One region of the Idiomarina sp. D18 genome, then DNA from elsewhere that is predicted to be linked to it. Evidence: predicted binding sites of a transcription regulator. Region 1 holds the regulator's gene; the other holds the start of a gene.
The links. Region 1 encodes sigma-54, which starts transcription at its own class of promoters, with help from an activator protein. Its sites were predicted from a motif close to GTTGGCACGNNNNTNGNNT; they were not measured.

Region 1 (11,804 bases):
CTTGGCTAATTGTAATCTTAGCAGCGAAGGTTTGCGTCAAACGCGCCAATTTAGTTGCTGCGCGTGCGTGAAGTCCTAGTTTATTGCGAATGATCAAGGATTTACAGACTTTTTGCGTCATTTTGACAATTCCCGGTGACGAACTTGAACATGAGTCCCCTCTGATCGGAACTGTTCTGCTAAAGTTTCGGCTAGATAGACCGAGCGATGTTGACCGCCAGTACAGCCCATTGCAATAGTTAAATAACTACGGTTACTGCGTCGAAAATAAGGAAGCCAGGTAGCCAAAAAGTTTTCAACTTGTAATAAATATTTAGTGACCAAGCTTTCCTTTCGGAAAAATTGTTTTACGTCTTCATCCTGTCCCGTTAGCAATTTGAGCTCTGGGTTCCAATGTGGGTTTGGAAGAATACGCGCATCAAATACAAAGTCGGCGTCTTTTGGCACACCATGTTTAAAGCCGAATGACTGAAACACAATGACCACTTGTTTTGATGCTTTGCCAAGTACTCTGGCACTGACTTCTTCACTTAATTGGTGGAGCGAAAGGTGACTACTATCAATACGCCAAGTTGCACGTACGGCGATTGGGTCAAGAAGGCGGTTCTCAAGCTGAAGAGCCTCAAGCAAGGGGAGTTGCTTTTGCGACAGAGGATGGAGTCGACGAGTTTCTCCAAAACGCTGCAGTAGGGTTTGATCATCGGCGTCAATGAATAATACTTCAATATCGACTTCCGCCGGTAAAAAATCAATGGATTCGAGCAGCTCTTGAGAGTCTTCGGGCAGATTACGTACATCGATACTTATCGCGACGCGGTCATACTGCGCTATGACGGAATGCACAAGTGTGGACAGTAAAGCGATCGGCAAATTGTCGACACAATAAAAACCTAAATCTTCGAGTACCCTAAGGGCAATGGTTTTTCCCGAGCCGGAGCGTCCACTAACTATGATAAGTTGCATTCAGGTGCCTGATCCTCGCTGACAAAAATCGTATAAAGTTCGCGATCACTGTGTGCATCGCGCAATGAACGTGTGCACTCTTTATTGTTCATTCGCTTCGCTACGGTCGCGAGCGTATTTAAGTGATTTTCATGTTCCGATTCTGGTACAAGCAACGCAAACACGATATCAACGGGTTGGTTATCAATGGCATCGAATTCAATCGGTTGATCCAATGTCATAAGCACTGCTACTGGCTGGGTTGCATTCGCCAAGCGACCGTGAGGTATTGCAATCCCTAACCCTATACCCGTGCTACCGAGGCGTTCGCGATTAATTAGACTCTCAAAAATGTCATGTTTAGTAATTCCCACAAGTTTAGGAGCTGCGATGGCGCTGATAGTTTCTAACAAACGCTTTTTGCTTGCACCCTCGACTGCACATTTGGTGCAGTCGGGGCTCAAAAGATCGGACAATTGCATGATTTAGTGTTTTTTCAACTTTTCTTTGTGTTTAATCACTTGGCGATCGAGCTTGTTAATAAGCCCATCGATTGCCGCGTACATATCTTCGTGTTCTGCATCGGCGAAAATCTCTCCGCCATTGACGTGAAGCGTAGCTTCCGCTTTTTGAATCGTTTTTTCAACATTTAGGATGACGTGAACGTTGTTTATGTGGTCAAAGTGGCGCTCTAGTTTGGCAAATTTTGTATCCACGTATTCACGCAACGCGTCGGTAATATCAATGTGATGACCTGTTAGGTTGATTTGCATAACGTCTTCCTTCTACGGTTGAACAATATTAAAGCAGACTCTTCCGCTGGCTTGAAGAGGGAATATTGAGCGATTCGCGATATTTCGCGATCGTTCTCCTAGCTACTTGGATTCCCTGATCTGCGATGAGTTCAGCAATTTTGTTGTCGCTTAATGGTTTTGCGCGGTTCTCCGCGGCAACCAATTTTTTGATTAGCGCTCTTATAGCGGTACTTGAACACTCACCTCCTGTTTCGGTACTCACATGACTGGAAAAGAAGTACTTGAGTTCAAAGATGCCGCGGGGACAATGAAGGTATTTCTGAGTTGTAACGCGCGAAATCGTACTTTCGTGCATATCTACGGCTTCTGCGACATCATTCAGAACCATCGGCTTCATTGCCTCCTCACCATGCTCAAAAAAGCCTTGTTGGCGTTGAACGATACAATGTGCAACTTTAAGTAGCGTGTCGTTTCGACTCTCTAAGCTTTTTATAAACCAGCGTGCTTCCTGTGTGTGCTGCTTTATATACTGAGAGTCTGCACTTGATTTTGCCTGCCGACTCAGTGCTGCATATTCTTCGTTCACTCTTAATTTAGGTACGCTATCTGGATTTAATTCGACCACCCAACGACCATTCTTTTTAACCACGGAGATATCAGGGATAACGTATTCAGTTGGCTTTTGGTCGATTACATCTCCGGGATAAGGATTCAAGGTTTGAATCAACCGTAATGTACTTTTTAGTTCGGCCTCATCTATTCTTAGCTTGCGTTGCAGACCTTTGTAATCCCTTGCACCCATAAGTTCCATGTAATCGTTAATCAGGGTCAATGCCAGATTTTTATGGGGTGTTTCATCATTTAGTTGTTGTAATTGAATACTCAAACATTCTTGGATCGTGCGCGCCCCAACGCCGACCGGGTCAAAGCGCTGAATTCGCTTTAGCACCATAGCGACTTCTTCGACGTCAACCTCGGGGAGTGCAATGGCCTCAACGAGCTCTGTAACATCGGTCGTGAGATAACCGCGCTCATCGATAGACTCAATAATCGCGGTGGCGATAGCCGCATCCTCGTCGGTAAAGTGAGATAGCTGCATTTGCCATAACAGATGGTCATGCAGGGAGTCGTTGGTTTCGCCTTGGTAAACATCATGTTCACCATCAAATGACTGGCTAGAGCTTAAGCTGCTGGAGGGCGTGGTTGAGGTATAGGTATCGTCCCAAGTGCTGTCTAATGGTAAATCGTCAGGCAGAGATTGCTCGTTCAGCGCATCAGACGTTTCTTTTTGGCTATCGTCATTTTTAGCTTGTTGAGAAGACTCTTGAGGCGCGTCGTCGGCCTCGTTCTCTACCTCAAGTAAGGGGTTACTATCTAAGGCTTCTTGAATCTCAGCTTGTAGATCGAGCGATGAGAGTTGCAACAACCGAATGGCTTGTTGTAATTGTGGGGTCATCGTCAATTGTTGACCCATTTTTAGTTGCAAACTTTGTTTCATCTGATTATCCCGGCCTCACTTGTGCTCCGTTACAAGGTGAACTGCTCACCGAGGTAGACATCTTTAACCTGTTGGTTTGACAATACGCTATTTGCATCACCGCTGGCAATCAGTTCCCCGTGACTAACGATATAAGCATGCTCGCATACTGACAACGTTTCGCGCACGTTATGGTCGGTAATCAACACGCCTATGCCACGGTGCTTGAGGTGTTCGATAATTTTTTTGATATCCAAGACTGAAATGGGGTCAACACCTGCAAACGGCTCATCAAGCAATATGAACGTCGGATCAGCGGCAAGCGCTCGAGCAATTTCAACCCGTCGCCGTTCACCCCCCGATAAGCTCATGCCTAAACTGTTAACAATATGCCCGATATTGAACTCTTCTAATAAAGCGTCGAGCTTTTCTTCTCGTTCTATCGTTGTAAGCGATTTGCGAGTTTCGAGGATAGCCATTAAATTATCGCGCACTGTCATTTTGCGAAAAATAGACGACTCCTGTGGTAAATACCCAATGCCTCGTCGAGCGCGTTCGTGCATAGGAAGCAACGTTAAATCATGTTGGTCTAGCTTAATACTGCCTTTATCAGAATTCACTAAGCCAACAATCATATAGAAGGTGGTTGTTTTACCCGCACCGTTAGGTCCTAATAAGCCGATCACTTGCCCTTGACTTACTTCCAAGCTGACATCTTTAACGACTTGGCGTCGGTTATATGATTTAGCGAGGTGCTCGACAGATAATTTCGCCATTTATCATTGCTCTTTTTGCTGTTGTTCGGTTTCAGGCTGCTCTTTCTCAGACTGCTTGTTGGGGTTAAAAATGGTGGTTACGCGTTCGCCCGACTCTTTTGAACCGCGCGCTGAAACGTGCTGGTTTGTCAGGTCATAAACGATAGTGTCGCCGCGCGATAAACTACTGCCTTGCGTGATCTGTGCGTTGCCCTTGAGTTCGATACGCCCTTGACTCTGAAAGTAGGTGATTTGGTCGGCTTCTGCACTGATTTCGGTGCCGTTTTCGAGTAGCTGCGTATAAACAGCAGGGCGACCGTGGGCGACAAAAGTGTCAGCTTGATCTTTAGCTTCACCGCCTGAGGCCTCTAAACGGTCGGCTTCAATACGTAACGACCCTTGTGTGACGATAACGTTATCGGTCAGCAACAACTGGTTGTTTTTAATATCAAAGTGCTCGTGTCCTGCACTTACTTCAATCGGCTTTTCGAAGTCCGACTCACCTTGAGCGACAGCCAATTGACTCACTGCTGCAAGACTAGCGAGGATTAAAAACCGTTTTAACATGACGTTTTAACTCCATAGTTTCTGCGTACAAGTCGGCATTGAGCCCGTGACCTTGTACCGCAATCTGGGGTCCCGAAATCGTGACGGGATAATCTGTGTTCATCGTTTCAGCGGGTATATCGATGACTAAGTATTCGGTGTTTACACGTTTAATAGAAGTATCAGGTTGCAGTGCCAATATTTCAACGTTGCGCTCTAAAATGAGCGTTTGGTCATCATATAAAGTGCCTTGCTCGGCACTCACTTGCCAAGTTGCCTGACGTTCATCGGTATAGACCGAGTAGACAGGATTGCTCAGCTCAGTAAGACCAATCTGAATATAATGAGACATATGCTCAGCCGTCACCTGATGCGCTAAGCGTCCGCCAGACTCGTACAAGCGAGTTTTAAGACCCGAAGCCGTAAAATCGGGTGTCATTTTACGGGTTTGTACATTAGCGTCGTCGCCATCTGACGGCTGAAAAGGCCGCCAAAGCAGAATAATCACGGCACCAAATAAGACCAGCAACAAAAGTGCGACGCGGCGACTCACAAACTGACTCCCTCAGCGCTCGGTAGTTCACCGCGGCTCAGCAGGAGTAAATCACAAATTTCACGCACAGCGCCAAATCCACCGTGGCAACGCGTAATATATTGCGCGGCAAGCTGCACCGAGGGGTGCGCATCATGCACCGCAATCCCGAGTTTGGCTCGATTAATTAACTGTAGGTCGGGCACGTCGTCGCCTACATAAGCGACTTGCGAATCATTCAAGTTCAAATTATCGAGCAGCTGTTCGTAGCGTTCGACTTTATTTTTTACACCTTGAAAAATATGAGTCACGCCCAAGTGTTTCATGCGGCGCTCGACAATCGAAGATTCGCGCCCCGTTATCACGGCAGCGGGATAGCCGGCGTCCGTCCATGCTTTTAGCCCAAAGCCATCACGTGTATGAAATGCTTTGAGCTCCTCACCTTGGTTTCCTAAATAAATACGGCCATCAGAAAATACGCCGTCAACATCGAGAATCAACAACTCAACTTGAGCAAATTGTTCAAACAGTGTGGTACTGATGTCGCCGTACCACGTATTGATGGTTTTAGCTGTGCGATTATGAATCATTACACCACTCCTGCTTGCAACAAATCGTGCATATTCATCGCACCGTGGGGCTTGCCATCGTGGTCAACGATAATCAGACCATTAATTTTACGGTCTTGCATCAACTTAAGTGCTTGTGCTGCCAACATGTTTTCGTCTGCCGTTACGCAGGTACGCGTCATGAAGTCAGCGATTTTGCTCGTATGAACATCGACGCGGCTATCCAGGATCCGCCGCAAATCACCGTCCGTAAATATACCCGCTAAACGCCCGTGTTCGTCGACAATGGATGTCATCCCTAAGCCTTTGCGCGAGATTTCGAGCAATGCGTCGCGAATCAAAGCGTCTTGTTCGACCTGAGGAACACGATCGCCCGTGTGCATTACATCGCTGAGTCTCAGTAGCAGACGTTTACCTAACGAGCCACCAGGATGAGATAACGCAAAGTCATCCGCAGTGAATCCGCGCGCGTTCAGTAGTGCGACGGCCAGCGCATCCCCCATCACTAGACTCGCGGTGGTTGATGCTGTGGGCGCCAACCCTAATGGGCACGCCTCTTGCTCTACCCGGATGCAAACATGAACATCGGCCAAGGTGGCTAGCGTTGACTCCGGGTTACCCGTCATGGCGATGATTGTGACACCAAGTCGTTTCATCACCGGTATAATATTAAGTATTTCGCCCGTCTCGCCGCTGTTTGAAATTGCGATAACAATATCACTGTCAGTGACCATCCCCAGATCACCATGGCTAGCTTCACCCGGATGCACAAAAAAAGCGGGTGAGCCGGTTGAAGCGAGTGTCGCAGCAATTTTACCGCCGATGTGACCCGATTTACCCATGCCGGTTACAATGATACGACCCTTGCAATCGAACATTGCCTGACATGCACGATTGAAGTTATCGTCCAAAAAGGTTTTTAGGCCCTCTATGGCATCTCGCTCAATCTCAATAACTTCACGTGCGAGCGTGCAAAAGTCGTGGGTGATTTGCTTCATTACCTACCTAAAAAAGCTGAGAACTTACGCCTAATGATACGTCAAGATGAGGGTGACTGCCTACCGTATTTATGAACCTAAGATTGCGAATTCGATAAAATTGAATTACTATACCAACTAGACGGTTTAGTAATAAGCCTATTTAAGGTAGTGAGTGAGTCATTATGTGCGCAAAAAAGTGTGCCGGTCGCCCCAGTAATCGAGATGTCATTTTAGATGCAGCAGAACAATTAGTTGCGTCAGAAGGCGCTGCTCGTCTTACGTTTGATGCGCTTGGTCAAGCAACGGGGATTAGTAAAGGTGGTTTGCTCTATCACTTTGCAAGTAAGGACAAATTACTAGAGGCTATGTTGGAGCGCATGGTAGCGCGAAACAATGACCTTAAAGAGACCTTCATGAGCGAGTTTGAAGGTGATCCTAACCAAGAATTCAAAAGTATTTTGCTCGCATCGCTCAACAGTGATGCCGAGTGTGCGCAGTTAAGTTCTGGGCTATTAGCGGCAGCGGCCAATAACCCTGATTTATTGGCGCCGATGACTGCGCACGTACAGCAGACGTTTCAATCGTTAGAGCAATTTAGTCGCGATCCAATGCTCGCCAAAGTGCTGTTTTTCGCTGTGCATGGCGCTCGTTTGTTCGAACAATTGCAGTTGTGTGAGCACTGCCACGGTGACCGTAAAGCGTTTGCCGACAAGCTACTAGCGATGATTGATGCAAAAAACTGATATGTTTTGCAACATTTTTACAGTTACGTTTTAGGCGATCGGACCCTAGAATAGGTATTCTGAAATAAATAGCGCGTTAGGGACAGATAAGTGGATAACTTTGTTGCTTTAAAAGATGTGCATTTTTCGCACGGCCAACGCACCATATACGATGGGCTGTCATTGACGGTGCCGAAAGGTAAAATAGTCGCTGTTATGGGCCCCAGTGGTATTGGTAAAACAACGTTATTGCGCCTTATTGGGGGGCAGTTACGACCGGCATCCGGATCCATCAAAGTGGCCGATGAAGAAGTGACGCAGTTATCACGCAAGAAACTCTATGAGCTGCGTAAGCGAATGAGTATGCTTTTTCAAAGTGGTGCGCTGTTCACCGATATGAGTGTATTTGATAACGTTGCCTTCCCGTTAAGAGAGCATACAGAGCTCAGCGAGGATGTTATCCGCAGCATTGTCTTGATGAAGCTAGAAGCGGTAGGCTTGCGTGGGGCTCGCGATCTGATGCCTTCGGAGTTATCAGGCGGAATGGCGCGTCGGGCTGCACTGGCGCGTGCTATTGCACTTGATCCTGATCTAATCATGTATGACGAACCTTTTGCTGGCCAAGATCCAATTTCAATGGGCGTTATCGTCAAACTGATTCGCTCGCTGAACGAATCGTTAGGTTTAACTTCTATCGTGGTCTCCCATGATGTCGATGAAATACTATCGATAGCCGATTACGCGTATATTATCGCCGATAAAAAAGTCGTCGCCGAGGGGACTCCCGATGAGCTGAGAGAAAATGATAAGGCTATTGTAAGGCAGTTTCTTCAAGGTGAGGCTGATGGACCCGTCAAGTTTCATTATACCGAGGATGACTTTGCTATGGATTTAATGGGGGAAGCGCATGGATAGGTTGGCGCGCTTGGGCGCAACAGTCACAGACGCAATAGCAGGTATCGGTCGTGCGCTGGCGATGTTACTCGGAGCGATTATTGGTAAGCCCACACCACGAAAGTCATGGCCTCTATTTGTTCAACAAATGTATGTGGTTGGCGTACTATCCCTCATTATTATCGTGGTGAGCGGGTTATTTATTGGTATGGTATTGGGACTCCAAGGCTATACCATTTTGGTCGATTACGGTGCCGAACAGAGTTTAGGTCCGATGGTTGCGCTATCTCTTTTACGCGAATTGGGGCCTGTCGTCACAGCCTTGCTTTTTGCCGGTCGCGCCGGCTCCGCACTGACCGCCGAAATCGGCTTGATGAAAGCAACCGAGCAATTATCGAGTTTAGAAATGATGGCCGTTGATCCGTTACGACGTGTCGTTGCTCCACGTTTCTGGGCGGGGTTTGTCAGTATGCCTCTATTGGCACTTATTTTTTCAGCCGTTGGTATTTACGGCGGCTATTTAGTGGGCTCGGGTTGGCTCGGTGTCGATGAGGGCGCATTTTGGTCAGTAATGCAGTCAGCCGTTGACTGGCGTGACGATTTAATGAACGGGATCATTAAATCGCTCGTATTTGCTTTTGTGGTGACGTGGATTGCGCTCTACAAAGGCTATCGTTGTGAACCAACATCTGCGGGTATTAGCAAGGCGACCACTTCGACGGTGGTCACTGCTTCACTCGCTATTTTAGGACTCGATTTTATTCTTACAGCATTGATGTTTGGCGGGTAAAAACCATGGAATCACGGAAATCACATATTTTTGTTGGCTTATTTGTCGTTGTCGGGGTTTTGGCGCTGCTGTTTATTGCTTTGCGCGCTGCAAGTGGGAGCACCGTGACTGCTGGTGAAACCTACACGCTCTATGCGAAGTTCGACAATATTGGCAGTTTAAAAGTACGCTCGCCAGTTAAAGTGGGGGGTGTCGTTGTAGGACGCGTTACCAATATTTCGTTGTCGGGCGAGTATTACGAGCCACTTGTTGAGATGGAGATCAGTCAAGACTATGACAAGTTCTCAGAGACAAGTAGCTTATCGGTGCTGACAGCGGGTCTTTTAGGTGAGCAGTATTTAGGTCTGCAACCAGGGTTTATCGATGACACGGTGGGCACACTTGAAGACGGAGACACGATTTCTGATACCAAATCAGCATTGGTGTTGGAGCAGTTAATCGGACAATTCTTGTTTAGCCAAGGCGAGAATTAACGAACGGGGAGTTGTAATATGAAAGTTTTATTAACGTTAGTAATGGGTGCTTTTCTGACCGTGAGTAGCGCCTCGGCGGAAACGATTAAAGAGGAAAATCCCTATACTCTGGTTAAGAAAGTAGCGGATAAAACCTTTGAGCGTATCGGCGAAGAGCGCAGTAAGATTACGGAAAACCCCAACTATCTGAAGACTATTGTTAAAGATGAGCTGATGCCTTACGTCGATAATATATATGCGAGCAAGAAGGTATTGGGGCGTTACTTTAAAGATACTGATGAAAAGCAACGTCAGGAGTTTTACAAAGCATTTACGGATTATATTGTTGCAACTTATGCCCGAGCTTTTACACAATATGATGAGTCGAAGCACGAAGTAGAGTTTCTGCAACACCCTAAAGTAGGACCCGATGACAAGGTCGTAGTGGTAGAGACGCGCGTTAAAGAAGCGGGTCGCCCACCAATTCGTTTGGATTTTAAAGTCCGTTACGATAATAACGCTGACGTTTGGAAAGCATACGATTTAGTTGTCGAGGGTGTAAGCTTATTGAATAGTAAGCAGAGCGAGATAGCAGCAGTAATCCGCTCACGCGGCATCGAAGGTACCATTGCGCTGCTCGAGGATAAAGCGGGGCAACCCATCAAGTTGGACGATAAAGTCGACGTACCGTCTTAAGGGTCGCCCATGAGTCAGGCTCAAATGAACTTTCAACTCGCTAATGACGGTACATTGTCGTTAGCGGGTTCGCTTACGCGAAGCGCGATTCCGGCGCAATGGAATGCACTCAGCCAGCTGTTGAATGAGAAGACAGTAAAACAAGTGGATGTTGCAGAGGTTACTTTAATCGATACTGCGGGCGTGGCTATATTACTTGAAGTGATAAAGCACAATCGTGATGCTGTTCCCTTACAGTGTAAGGGCAGCTCGGAGCAGTTAAGGCAAATCGTCACAGTGAGTGGCGTCGACCATCTACTTTCGTTAAGCTAACGGCTTTAATTCTTCAGCTAAGTTGTGTGGATATAATATGAACGCCGAACAATTGACCGCGTTATTGAAAAATGAACTTGAAATCGATGAGGCGCATGTAAAGCTTGATGGCGCTAACGTTAACATTATTGCCGTAGGTGAGATTTTTGCCTCATTGAATCGTGTGAAAAGTCAGCAAATGGTGTACCAACCTCTTAAGCCCCTCATCGCTGATGGTACGCTTCACGCTGTTTCTATTAAGACCTACACGCCTGAAACTTGGGAACGTGATAAAAAATTAATGATGCCTTAATGTCATCAGGAGGCATCATGGACAAATTTTTAATTAAAGGCGGGCGTCCGCTACACGGCGAAGTGACTATTTCTGGCGCTAAGAATGCCGCATTGCCAATATTATTAGCAACGGTATTGGGTAGCGAGTCAATTACTATTTCGAATGTTCCTTTGCTTCAGGATGTAAAAACGTCACTTAAGTTACTTGGAAAGCTGGGGTTAGCCCACTCGGAACTCCAGCATGGCGAAGTCACCATCGAACCTGCAGAAATGTCGGAGCATGTAGCCCCGTATGAGCTCGTGAAGACGATGCGTGCCTCCATTTTAGTGCTCGGTCCTTTGTTAGCGAAAGTCGGAAAGGCTGAAGTGTCATTGCCTGGCGGCTGTGCCATTGGTGCTCGCCCGGTAAACTTACACATCGAGGGCTTGCGTCAGATGGGAGCTCAAATTGTGGTCGAAAATGGCTACATAAAAGCGTCCGTTGATGGGCGTTTAAAAGGAGCAGACATTCTGATGGATACCGTGAGTGTGACAGGCACGGAAAACCTGATGATGGCAGCAGCGCTTGCTGAGGGCACGACGCGCATTGAAAACGCCGCCCGCGAACCCGAAATTATTGATCTCGCGCGCTTTTTGAATCACTTGGGTGCGAAGGTTACAGGTGAGGGGACCGATACGCTTACGATTGAAGGCGTTGAACGCTTACACGGTGGCCATTACTCTGTGATGCCAGACCGTATTGAGACCGGTACGTTTCTTGTTGCAGGGTTAGCAACAGGAGGCGATGTGACTTGTCGTCATACCGATCCGAGTGCCTTAGATGCGGTGCTCAAGAAGCTTACCGAGGCCGGAGGCACGGTTGAAAAGGGAACTGATTGGATCCGTATTCGTAGTCAGGGCCGGCCTAAGCCCGTCACTATTATTACTGCTCCACACCCAGCATTTCCAACTGATATGCAGGCTCAGTTTTGCGCGTTGAACGCCATTGCGTCGGGAAGTGGGTGGGTGCGAGAGACGATTTTTGAAAACCGTTTCATGCACATTCCTGAACTTCGCCGTATGGGCGCTCATGTTGAGCTCGAGGGCAATACAGCTATTTCGAATGGGGT
Region 2 (11,804 bases), 450 kb from region 1:
GCGGTGCTTAACCCACTTTTACAGGAGTTTTCATGAGTATTTTGTTTATCGGCGGCAGTCGTCGTAAAGAGTCAATTAATGCAAAATTAAAGCATCGCTTGGTGCAGGTTGCCGAAAAGCACACGTTTGATTTTGAGTTACTCGATGCTGACGCATTAGACGCGCCGATCTATCACGGCGACCACGAGCAGGCAGAAGGTGTTCCTAAGGCAATGCAACAGTTGGCAAAGGCTGTTGCGGCGGCTGATAAAGTTGTGCTTGTCAGCCCAGAATATAACGCCTCTGTTTCGCCACTGATTAAAAATGCGATTGATTGGACGTCGCGCGTTGACGGTCAGGTCTGGAAAGGCAAAAAAGTGTTACTGGCAGCTGCCTCACCCGGTGGGCTGGGTGGTATCCGTGGTCTCAGCCATTTGCGTGACATCTTGGGTAACGTACAGGCATGGACAGCTCCTCTTTTTGCCTGCTGTCCTAATGCTAATGATGAGACCATCGCGGCAATGGACGAAGATTTCCTATCGACTTTCCTTAGTCAGGGTGACTAATGAGCCTCTCGGATATTTTGGTGTTTGAGCACATGGCGCCCTTCACTTGGAAGGGCATTGCCACCGCGATTGCCAGCGGTGCCATTGTAGGGCTTGAGCGGCAAATTCGTGGCAAACCTGTCGGTATTCGAACTTCAGCACTGATCACACTCGGCACCTACGTCTTCTTAGTGAGTGCCAAACTAGTTATGAATGATCACACCGACGCTTCGCGCATCATCGGGCAAGTGATCACGGGTATTGGCTTTCTTGGTGCGGGCGTGATGCTTGCCAAAGACGGAGTGGTAGTCGGCGTTACATCGGCGGCCACCATTTGGATGCTCGCAGCAATCGGCGTTGTTGCCGGTTTAGGGTTATATCCTACAGCTTTCGCTTTAGCACTGATCGTTGTGGTGGTATTAGTGGGCGTTGACTTGTTAGAAGAGAGTTTTCAGTCGCTTACGCGCGGCGTTCATCAAAAGTACGATGGCTGGCGCAAGCGCCGCGCAGATAGCAACGAGCCTTAGGCTTTTAGTCCGTTCATATACGTATTTATGGCTGCTTCACCATACTCGACAAGAGGGAAGTAGCCATCATCCATTAACCAGTTGTAAATCAGCCCATCGACTAAGCCAAATAATCCGATAACCGCAATGCGTGGGCTCACTTGGGGTGGCAACTGACCCTCGTTAACCGCTTTCTCGAATAACGCTTCGACATCACAGATACAGTCATTGCGGCCACTCAAATGGCGTAACTTGATCGGATTGACCTCATCAATGTATTCACATTTATGCATTAAAATATTTGCGAGTGCTTGCACGCGCGGATCGGTGGCAACACGGTTTAAAAACTCATTGGTGCGTTCCTGTATTTCGACGAGCGCATCGAACTCAGGTTGTTGTGCAATTTGCTCGCGCATCTCATCAATGGGCAAACGCACACGCTCCATTAACGACTCAATCAACGCCATCTTATTACTAAAATGGTGGTAAATAGCGCCTCGAGTGACACCTGCAGCTTCGGCGACCTGTGCCATTGACGTATGGGTGACACCTCGCTCACTAAATACACGCTCGGCCGCATCAAGCAGCTGTGAGCGAGTCGCGAGCGCATCTTCTTTTGTACGCCTAACCAAATTACACCTCATCAAATTAGAATACAGTCTGATTATAGCGATTTTCTGCTTATCATGCATTATTGTATGTATATTTTGTGTACATGTTCATATTTGACAACTGAGTCATTTCGATAGACTCTGAAAGGGCATTTGGAGCAGAACAAGTCTAGTAGTGGCGTTGTTACGTATAATTACTGTGTATACATTAATGGACAAGCAAGGAGACAGTGCATGAAAAACGAGATCGATTTTCGTCTTATTTTAGATGCTTATGAGAAGATCCATGAGCATGGCGAGGCAAAGCAAGGCAAGCACGTCCTTGATGGTATTACTGCGTATACTGACCATGATGGCTACACGGTATTTTTGGAAGGCCACGGCGTAAAACTGACGCTAGAGTTTCATAACAAATACCGGTTAGATTACGACAATGGCAAGCAGTTCGACCAATTCATTCGTGCGCTTAAAAATATCAGTGAAGGCTACGAAACCCCAGGTTTGGAGCGTGGATGAGTAATAAGTCGTATACAGTTTTAGAAGAAGTCGCTCATGCGCTAACGCATGGCATAGGGGCGGTGCTGAGCATCGTTGGGCTCGTGGTGATGCTGGTGTGGTCTGTCGCCTATGGCGATACTTGGCACGTGGTGGCAGCGAGTATCTATGGGGCTAGCCTCATTTTGCTCTATACCGCCTCAACGCTTTATCACGCCTTTCCTTGGCCGCGTATTAAGGCTGTATTCCAACAGTTAGACCACGCCGCTATATTTGTACTTATTGCGGGCACCTACACACCCTTTGCGCTAATTAACCTGCGTGGACCTTGGGGTTGGTCACTACTCGGTGTGGTTTGGGGAATCGCATTATTCGGCGTGATTCTAGAGTTGGTTGTGAAGAATCCACCTAAGTGGTTGTCTTTGACGTTGTATCTTGGACTCGGCTGGATGGCGTTGGTCGCCATTAAGCCGATGCTCGATAACGTTGATACGGGCGGCTTACTATTGCTACTTGCAGGGGGGCTTGCCTACACCTTAGGCGTGATATTTTACGTACGTAAGCAGATGCCTTACCACCATGCGATTTGGCACTTATTTGTGCTGGCCGGAAGCATCCTACATTTCTTCTCGATTTTTTATTATGTGTTGCCGCAGCCCGAATTAATAGCAGCACAATGACTTTTATATCACCCATAAAAAAACCCGCCGGTTGGCGGGTTTTTTGTGTGTCATCACATAGACACTTAGCTTTTCGGTTCGCGACTCGCACGCTTACGCTCGTTCTCTGTGAGCGCGCGTTTACGAATACGGATAGATACCGGCGTTACCTCGACCAGCTCGTCATCGTTAATGAACTCAAGCGCTTGCTCAAGTGTATAACGGATCGGTGGGCTCAAGGTTTGTGCATCATCAGTACCTGAAGCACGTACGTTAGTCAGCTGCTTACCTTTCAAACAGTTAACAGTCAGGTCATTTGAACGGTTATGAATACCGATGATTTGACCTTCGTATACTTCGTCACCGTGTGATGCGAACAACTTACCACGTTCTTGCAGGTTAAACAGTGCGTAAGTCAGTGCTTTACCCTGGGCGTTTGAAATCAACACGCCGTTCACACGTTGACCGATAGTACCGCCTTTATGCGGACCGTAGTGATCAAAGGTGTGGTACATCAAACCGGTACCTGAAGTCAGGGTCATGAACTCGGTTTGGAAGCCAATCAAGCCACGGCTAGGTACTTCAAAGTCGATACGTACACGACCTTTACCATCTGGATTCATGTCAGTCATCTCGGCTTTACGTAAGCCAAGTTTTTCCATGACAGCACCTTGGTGTTGATCTTCGATATCAACCGTCAGTGTTTCGTACGGTTCCATCTTCTGACCTTCTTCATGCTTGATGATAACTTCTGGACGCGATACTGCGAGCTCGAAGCCTTCACGACGCATGTTCTCGATTAAAACACCCAAGTGTAATTCACCACGACCCGATACACGGAATTTATCCGGGTTATCAGTCTCTTCAACACGCAGCGCAACGTTGTGAACCAACTCTTGCTGCAAACGTTCAAGGATCTGACGAGAAGTAACGAATTTACCTTCTTTACCTGCGAACGGAGAGGTGTTGACCTGGAAGGTCATTGTTACCGTTGGCTCGTCAACCGTCAGTGGCTTAAGCGGGTTTGGTTTACCCACAGCGCACACTGTGTCAGAGATTTTTAATTCACCTAAACCTGTAATTGCACAGATATCGCCAGCGTGCGCAGCTTGTGCATCGATGCGATCCAAGCCAAGGTAATTAAACACTTGACCGACTTTACCATTGCGGGTTGTGCCGTCAGCACCCACGATAGTCACTTGTTGGTTCACTTTAACGCTACCCTGAGTGACACGGCCGATACCGATGACACCTAAATAGCTTGAATAGTCCAACTGAGAAATCTGCATTTGCAGGTCGCCTTCAGGATCCGCGTCGGGATGACTGACTTGGTCAACGATAGTTTCGAACAATGGCGTCATGTCGCCGCCTGATTGTTCCGCATCCAGACTTGCCCAGCCATTTAATGCTGATGCATAGATAACAGGGAAGTCCAACTGCTCATCGGTCGCGCCAAGGTTGTCGAACAAATCAAACACTTGATCCATGACCCAGTCAGGACGCGCGCCCGGACGGTCAATTTTATTAATAACGACGATTGGATTAAGCCCGTGAGCAAACGCTTTTTGCGTTACAAAGCGTGTTTGCGGCATTGGACCATCAACAGCGTCAACGAGTAGCAAAACTGAGTCAGCCATTGACATGACACGCTCAACCTCACCACCGAAATCGGCGTGCCCAGGGGTATCTAGAATGTTGATGCGGTAGTCTTGCCAGTTGATCGCTGTGTTTTTAGCGAGGATGGTAATACCGCGCTCTTTTTCTAGATCGTTTGAGTCCATGATGCGCTCTTCAAGCTCACCACGGCTCTCTAACGTGCCAGATTGTTGAAGCAGCTTGTCGACCAATGTCGTTTTACCATGGTCAACGTGCGCAATAATCGCAATGTTGCGAAGTTTATTAATATCAAATGCCTGAGTTGTCATTAAGAACAGCCTATTGATGTCGGAAAGTGAACAACGTTGTCTAAACCGACAAGGGGTTGATGAAAATAGCGGCGTATTCTACCTGTTTGCTAACGATATAAAAAGGGGCTGTTGAATTTTTCATCAGAATGACATGAATCAATAGGAATTAATGCTTATTTGCACCAAAATGGTCTACAATGAACCAAATTGGTGCAAATTTTAGTTGTTTTCAACGTTTCAACGGAACTCTAATTTATTAAAAAACTTTAAAAACAATGAGTTATATATTTGGCACGTGGATTGCAATCCAATATGCATCCTAAGAGGTACACAACAATAGCTGTATAAAACTGGATTTAATCAGTTATTGATATATGTTTATTTTGACTTTTGATATTCAAGATTCCGCTGGAGGAAAACATGTCAGCAAGTAAGATTTTCGACGCCATTAAAGAGCATGACGTCAAATTCGTCGACTTACGCTTTACCGATACCAAAGGTAAAGAACAGCACGTCACAATCCCGGTGTCGCAAATCGACGACGATTTCTTCGAAGAAGGTAAAATGTTCGACGGTTCTTCAATCGCTGGCTGGAAAGGTATTAACGAGTCAGACATGGTGTTGATGCCAGACGCAGAGTCGTTGGTACTCGACCCGTTTACCGACGAAATGACACTGAACGTACGGTGTGACATTTTAGAACCTGATACCATGCAAGGCTACAGCCGCGATCCTCGTTCTATCGCGAAACGCGCAGAAGAGTTCTTGCAAGCATCAGGCGTGGCTGACAGTGCATTCTTTGGTCCTGAACCAGAGTTCTTCTTATTTAATGATGTGCGTTTCCACACCGACATGAGCGGTTCGTTCTACAAGATCGATGCCGAGGAAGCAAAGTGGAACTCGGGTCGTGAATACTCAGAAGGTAACTTGGCGCACCGTCCGGGCGTAAAAGGCGGTTACTTCCCAGTGCCTCCGGTTGACTCTGCGCATGATATTCGTGGCACCATGAGCTTGGTGATGGAAGACATGGGCTTGGTTGTTGAAGCTCACCACCACGAAGTGGCGACAGCGGGTCAGAACGAAGTGGCAACTCAGTTCAACAGCCTGACTAAGAAAGCCGACGAAATTCAAATCTACAAATATGTTGTGCACAACGTAGCGCACTCCTATGGTATGACCGCGACCTTTATGCCTAAGCCATTGGTCGGTGATAACGGCTCGGGTATGCACGTTCATATGTCACTGGCGAAAGATGGTCAAAACCTGTTTGCCGGCGACCAGTACGCAGGCTTGAGCGAAACCGCGTTATATTACATTGGCGGTATCATTAAGCACGCACGCGCTATCAACGCGTTTACTAACCCATCGACTAACTCGTACAAACGTTTGGTACCTGGGTTTGAGGCGCCTGTTATGTTGGCTTACTCAGCGCGTAACCGTTCTGCATCGATTCGTATTCCATTGGTATCGAGTGCTAAAGCGCGTCGTATCGAAGTGCGCTTCCCTGACCCAAGCGCGAACCCATACTTGTGCTTCACCGCACTATTAATGGCGGGCTTGGACGGTATCCGTAACAAGATCCACCCTGGCGATGCGATGGACAAAGACTTGTACAACCTGCCACCGGAAGAAGCGAAAGACATCCCAACAGTATGTCATTCACTTGAAATGGCACTGGATGCACTGGATAAAGACCGTGACTTCCTCAAGCAAGGCGGTGTGATGGATGACGACATGATCGACGCATACATCGGCCTCAAGTACAACGAAGTAGAAACATTGAAGAAAACAACACACCCTGTTGAATTCGATATGTACTACAGCGTTTAAATTAAGACGGTTGCAAGAAGGGAGGCAAAGCCTCCCTTTTTAAGCCGTGTATATGCACCAAATTAGTGCAGGCTATTGTGGAGTGTATTTGAGTGAATCTGGCGTCCATATTGAATCAGCTACTGACCGGTGTGGTTATTGTCGACGATCAATGGATCGTGCGTTACGTCAACGCTGCAGCTGAATCGATTTTTGACCATAGCGCCAAGCGTCTTATTGGTGAGCCTTTTGCTGAGGCATACTACGAGAGCGACCTACCATTAAGTACACTGCAGAATTGTTTGTCCGAAGACCAAACCGTGGTGAACTCCGAAGCCAGCTTCTTTCTTCATTCGGGGCAAAGGGTGACTACTGAAGTCAGTATTCAGTCATTGCATGATGATGCAAAAAAGCACTGGCTTATCGAGCTCAAACAAGTCGACTTACAACGCCAGATTTCACGTGAAACACAGCAACAACAGCAGCTATTTGCTACACAGTCATTGTTACGTGGGATGGCGCATGAAATTAAAAACCCATTAGGGGGCCTGCGGGGCGCTGCGCAATTGCTGGCACTCGAATTGCCAGATGAGGAATTAAAAGAGTATACCGACCTTATTGTGACGCAAGCCGATAGGTTACGTACTTTGATTGATCGCATGATGGGCCCGGTACAAGCCGAGCAAAAACGTGAAACTAACCTGCATGAGCTACTCGAACGCGTGGCCAAAACCGTGCGTTACGAATACGGCGAACGTCTTAGCATAAAACGTGACTATGATCCTTCATTGCCTGAACTGTGGGCAATGGCTGAATCCTGTGAACAAGTTTTCTTAAATATCGCGCAAAATGCGGCTCAAGCACTGAATGGTGAGGGACAAATTACTTTTAAATCGCGCATTGAGCATCAATTGACGTTATTGGGGCGTCGTTATCGTCAATGTGCAGTGATCAGTATTATCGATGATGGCCCGGGTATCGATGATGCAATTAAGGCGAGTTTATTTTATCCAATGGTGAGCGGTCGAGCCGAAGGCACGGGTTTGGGGTTATCCATGGCGCATAGTTTAGTTCATCAACACCAAGGCAAAATCGAGGTCGACTCCGAGCCGGGAAACACGGTGTTTAGGATATACCTCCCGTATCAACGACAAGTTACTGAGGAGGCGAATCTATGAGCCAAGCGCAACACCTATGGATTCTAGACGATGACCCCTCTATTCGATGGGTACTTCATAAAGCATTTGAACGCTCGGGTTATCAAGTGCAAGTCTTTGAGCGTGCCGATGAACTCACGCGAGCGCTTGATTCGAAAGTTCCCGATACCATCATTAGTGATATTCGTATGCCGGGCACCGATGGCTTAGCCTTGCTAAAGCAAATAAAACAGCGAGACCCTGATTTACCCATCGTGATTATGACCGCTCATTCGGATCTGGATACCGCGGTGAGTGCTTTCAAAGGCGGTGCCTTCGAGTATTTGGCTAAGCCCTTTGATATTGAGGAAGCTCGCAACGTGGTTGCGAAAGCAATGGCGCATCGCAGTAAGCCTGAGGTGAGGGTCAGTGCGCAGCAAGCGAATAATGATATTATTGGCGAGTCAGCCCCCATGCAAGATGTATTTCGTGCCATTGGTCGGCTGTCGGCTTCGAGCGTAAGCGTATTGATTACGGGTGAGACGGGCACGGGTAAAGAGCGCGTTGCGCGTGCATTGCACAAACATAGTCCACGATCAGATAAGCCGTTTATTGCATTGAATATGGCAGCCATTCCAGCCGACTTGGTTGAATCCGAGCTGTTCGGTCACGAGCGAGGCGCATTTACTGGGGCTGATAAAAAGCGCGATGGACGGTTTTTACAAGCCGATGGTGGGACGCTATTTTTAGATGAAATTGGCGATATGCCACTTTCGGTGCAAACCCGCTTATTGCGTGTGTTAGCCGAAGGCCAGTTTTATCCAGTCGGTGCGCATCAGCCGGTACAGGTTAATGTGCGGGTCATCGCCGCTACCCACCGAGATTTAAAAGAGGCTGTTGCAAACAACGAATTCCGTGAGGACTTATATCATCGACTCAATGTTATTCAGTTGCGGTTGCCTGCCTTGCGTGAACGCAAGCAGGATATACCTTTGCTGGCAAGGTACTTTTTAAAGCAGTCAGCTATTGAGCTCGAAGTGAGCGAGAAACAGTTATCAGACGCAGCGTTGGCGCAACTTGAAGCATACGGGTGGCCGGGTAATGTAAGGCAGCTCGAAAATGTGTGTCGTTGGCTTACGGTGATGGCGCCCGCACAACAAGTCAGCCCCGATGAACTGCCCCATGAGCTTCTAGAACAGAGCGAACAGCTGGAAAACGGTCAATCGACAGGGAATTGGCGCGAGCTACTGGCACACGAGTTGCGCACACAAACCCATAACTATGATAATATGACACCTATTATACAGGATGTTGAGCGCATCGCCTTGCGCATTGCACTGGAGAAGTGCGACGGACACAAGCAAAAAGCCGCACATTGGCTTGGCTGGGGGCGCAATACGCTAACGCGCAAGCTCAAGTTATTGAGCAAGTAAATCTTTGTAAAGAGAGTCGCGTTACGCTGTGCTATTTTAGAAGATGGTCTTTACACTTTAAACGGGACTCAATTGACCATGACACATTCTGTTCTACTCATTGATGACGACCATGAAATGTCAGCGATGCTGACCGAGCTCTTTAAACGAGAGGCGGTCGAGCTGACCGTAGTTGATGATGGCGTTAAAGGACTGGATGCCGCTTTAAACGGGGACTTCGAGCTGATCTTGTTAGACGTCATGCTGCCCGGTATTGATGGTATGCAGTTATTACAACGCTTACGTCAGCAACATCGTGATACCGCAGTACTGATGTTAACCGCGCGCGGAGATGATGATGACCGTGTAATGGGGCTCGAGCTCGGCGCAGACGACTATTTACCCAAACCATTTAATCCGCGTGAGTTAATAGCACGCGTACGAGCGCTACTACGCCGAACGGCTAATACCATGATGCAAAACGAGGTATTAACGGTGAGTGGCTTTACACTCGATCCGAGTAAGGCAGAAGTCACCTGCGACCGCCAGCCGTTGGTTATGACACCGACAGAGTTCGATATTCTGCGTTGTTTGATGCAGCAAGCGGGACAAATGGTGAGTAAAGACCAACTCTCGGTGGCTGCGCTGGGCCGTAAGATGGGGCCGTTTGATCGTAGTCTCGACGTACATATCAGCAATATTCGTAAAAAATTACCGGCTAATCCTGAGCGCATTCAAACCGTTCGTGGTCGGGGATATCGTCTCGTCAACGAATAATGAAGCCGCACCGTAAACGCCCGATCCGCTGGTACCAATCGCTTACGCTGCGGTTGCTCCTGCTGTTTTGGGCGTTACTGTTTTTAACCGCCAGCAGCGGTTACTTGCTTGCGGTCTGGAATAAAGTCACACCCGAAGTTAAACCTATCGCGGAACCCATTCGGCGTACCTTAGCGCCGTTGCTCGAAAATGAGCTGACCTATCTTTCTTTGCAGCCTGGACGTTTATTGACAGGTGATTATCGCGTTGCAGCCCGAGTACTCGCGCAAGGTCAGCAAAAGTTGATGATGGATGAGTTCTTATCGCAACGTTATCGGCAAACCATGTTGCGCTTTTTAAACTACGATGAGCCGATGCAAATGCCACTCGAAGATCGTTTGTTGATAGGTCCTTTCGAGTTTAAAGGCAATAAGCTTCTAATCACTCGTCCACTAAAAGCGTCGGAGTGGACTGATCGTGAAGAAGCAGAGCAAGAGTTGATGCGGGCGCGCAGTTGGACGTTGGTGGGCGGTAGTTTAGCGATTGCGATTTTGTTGGGTATCTGGCTGATTCGACCGATAAAGCGCATGATCCGAGCTACCCGTGAGGTTGCTCAAGGTAGTGCTGAGCCTGAGTTAGGCCAGTTGCCTCGACGTAAAGATGAAGTGGGCGAGCTGGCGCGAGCCCTAGCGCAGACAGCGCGCGATCTTGCTATTTCTCGTGATGCGCAACGGCGCTTATTAAGTGATGTGTCACACGAATTGCGTTCGCCGATGGCACGGATGCAAGTCGCCCTCGATCTCAGCGAAGATGAGCATCAAGAGGATGCACATTGGCAACAGTTGCGTCGCGATAGTGAGCGCTTGAATCAAATCATTGAACGTATCTTGTCACTCTCGAAACTTGAGAACGGCTTAATCAGCTTAAATACGCATACCGTTGATCTGCGCAAGTTGGTGCAACGGCTTGTCGACGACACCTTGTACAGTCATCCTGAATATAAAGATCGGCTCGTTATTCGCGAGGGCGATTGGCGCGAACTTGAGAGCGATGATGAGCTGATCCGGTTAGTGTTAGAAAATATTATGCGTAATGCCCTGCACTACACCGACAAAGCGGTCGAGTTTGGTTGCGAAAAGCATGGCAAGTGGTTGCAGCTTTATGTGCGTGACCATGGGCCTGGCGTTGATGAAGAAACCATTGAGAAGCTATTTGAGCCGTTTTACCGCGGCGACCCGTCGCGTAAGCATCAGGCAGGTGTCGGTTTAGGTTTAGCGTTAAGTCAGCGCTCAGCGTTGGTTCTAGGCGGTCAACTGCGTGCACGCAATCATCCACAAGGAGGACTAGAAGTTATCTTGGATTTACCGTTAGACTAGGGCTTAATCATAGCGACTGGAATCAAAGCGGATGATCCGACCGGCGGATAATGAGCCCCAATGGCTCGAATTTTATCACCAACATATCGCCCCTTTCTGGGCGGATTCAGTTGAGCACATTTATTTAGACGCAGCGGATGGCCTGCGCCTTTTTTATGCCTATCATAAAGTCAGCGATACAGCGCCACTACTGGTGATTTCAACGGGTCGTATTGAGGCGGCGATTAAATACCAAGAAGTGATTTGGGAACTGGCGCAACAAGGTATTTCCTGTGCTGTCATCGATCATCGCGGGCAAGGTTTATCAGAGCGCATGACGAAGAATAGCCATCAGGGCCATGTCGCAAACTTCCGCGATTTTATTGATGACTTTAGTGTATTCATGAATCACATCGACGAGCGCTTTCCTAAAGCGTCTCGTTATGCACTTGGGCACTCGATGGGCGGAGCGATTTTATCCTGGGCGTGTTGCGAGCAGGATTTCAAATTTAAGCATTTGTTTTTGACGGCACCGATGTTCGGCATCAGAACAGCCGGTATTCCAGCAGCGATTGCGCGTGCGATTGCTGGCGCAGGACGCTGGTTAAACGAGACTGTTGCACCGGATAACCCG

Region 2: the regulator sigma-54 is predicted to act here: its motif matches at 4,990-5,008, upstream of glnA (glutamate--ammonia ligase).

Annotation. Positions count from the first base shown of each region.
Region 1 covers NZ_CM173240.1:2,117,439-2,129,242, reverse strand. Annotated here, with positions in the region: gene AC3AP5_RS10290 (HPr family phosphocarrier protein) at 1-121, opposite strand, end outside; gene rapZ (RNase adapter RapZ) at 118-963, opposite strand; gene ptsN (PTS IIA-like nitrogen regulatory protein PtsN) at 948-1,424, opposite strand; gene hpf (ribosome hibernation promoting factor) at 1,428-1,715, opposite strand; gene AC3AP5_RS10270 (RNA polymerase factor sigma-54) at 1,744-3,195, opposite strand; gene lptB (LPS export ABC transporter ATP-binding protein) at 3,225-3,950, opposite strand; gene lptA (lipopolysaccharide transport periplasmic protein LptA) at 3,954-4,496, opposite strand; gene lptC (LPS export ABC transporter periplasmic protein LptC) at 4,468-5,028, opposite strand; gene kdsC (3-deoxy-manno-octulosonate-8-phosphatase KdsC) at 5,025-5,597, opposite strand; gene AC3AP5_RS10245 (KpsF/GutQ family sugar-phosphate isomerase) at 5,597-6,574, opposite strand; gene AC3AP5_RS10240 (TetR/AcrR family transcriptional regulator) at 6,739-7,299, shown strand; gene mlaF (phospholipid ABC transporter ATP-binding protein MlaF) at 7,390-8,193, shown strand; gene mlaE (lipid asymmetry maintenance ABC transporter permease subunit MlaE) at 8,186-8,962, shown strand; gene mlaD (outer membrane lipid asymmetry maintenance protein MlaD) at 8,968-9,435, shown strand; gene AC3AP5_RS10220 (ABC transporter substrate-binding protein) at 9,454-10,110, shown strand; gene AC3AP5_RS10215 (STAS domain-containing protein) at 10,120-10,422, shown strand; gene AC3AP5_RS10210 (BolA family protein) at 10,460-10,714, shown strand; gene murA (UDP-N-acetylglucosamine 1-carboxyvinyltransferase) at 10,732-11,804, shown strand, end outside.
Region 2 covers NZ_CM173240.1:2,563,828-2,575,631, forward strand. Annotated here, with positions in the region: gene AC3AP5_RS12300 (DUF2959 domain-containing protein) at 1-11, shown strand, start outside; gene AC3AP5_RS12305 (NADPH-dependent FMN reductase) at 33-545, shown strand; gene AC3AP5_RS12310 (MgtC/SapB family protein) at 545-1,051, shown strand; gene AC3AP5_RS12315 (TetR family transcriptional regulator) at 1,048-1,662, opposite strand; gene AC3AP5_RS12320 (DUF3081 domain-containing protein) at 1,876-2,157, shown strand; gene trhA (PAQR family membrane homeostasis protein TrhA) at 2,154-2,816, shown strand; gene typA (translational GTPase TypA) at 2,882-4,720, opposite strand; gene glnA (glutamate--ammonia ligase) at 5,123-6,532, shown strand; gene glnL (nitrogen regulation protein NR(II)) at 6,625-7,689, shown strand; gene ntrC (nitrogen regulation protein NR(I)) at 7,686-9,080, shown strand; gene AC3AP5_RS12350 (response regulator transcription factor) at 9,159-9,836, shown strand; gene AC3AP5_RS12355 (sensor histidine kinase) at 9,836-11,191, shown strand; gene AC3AP5_RS12360 (alpha/beta fold hydrolase) at 11,223-11,804, shown strand, end outside.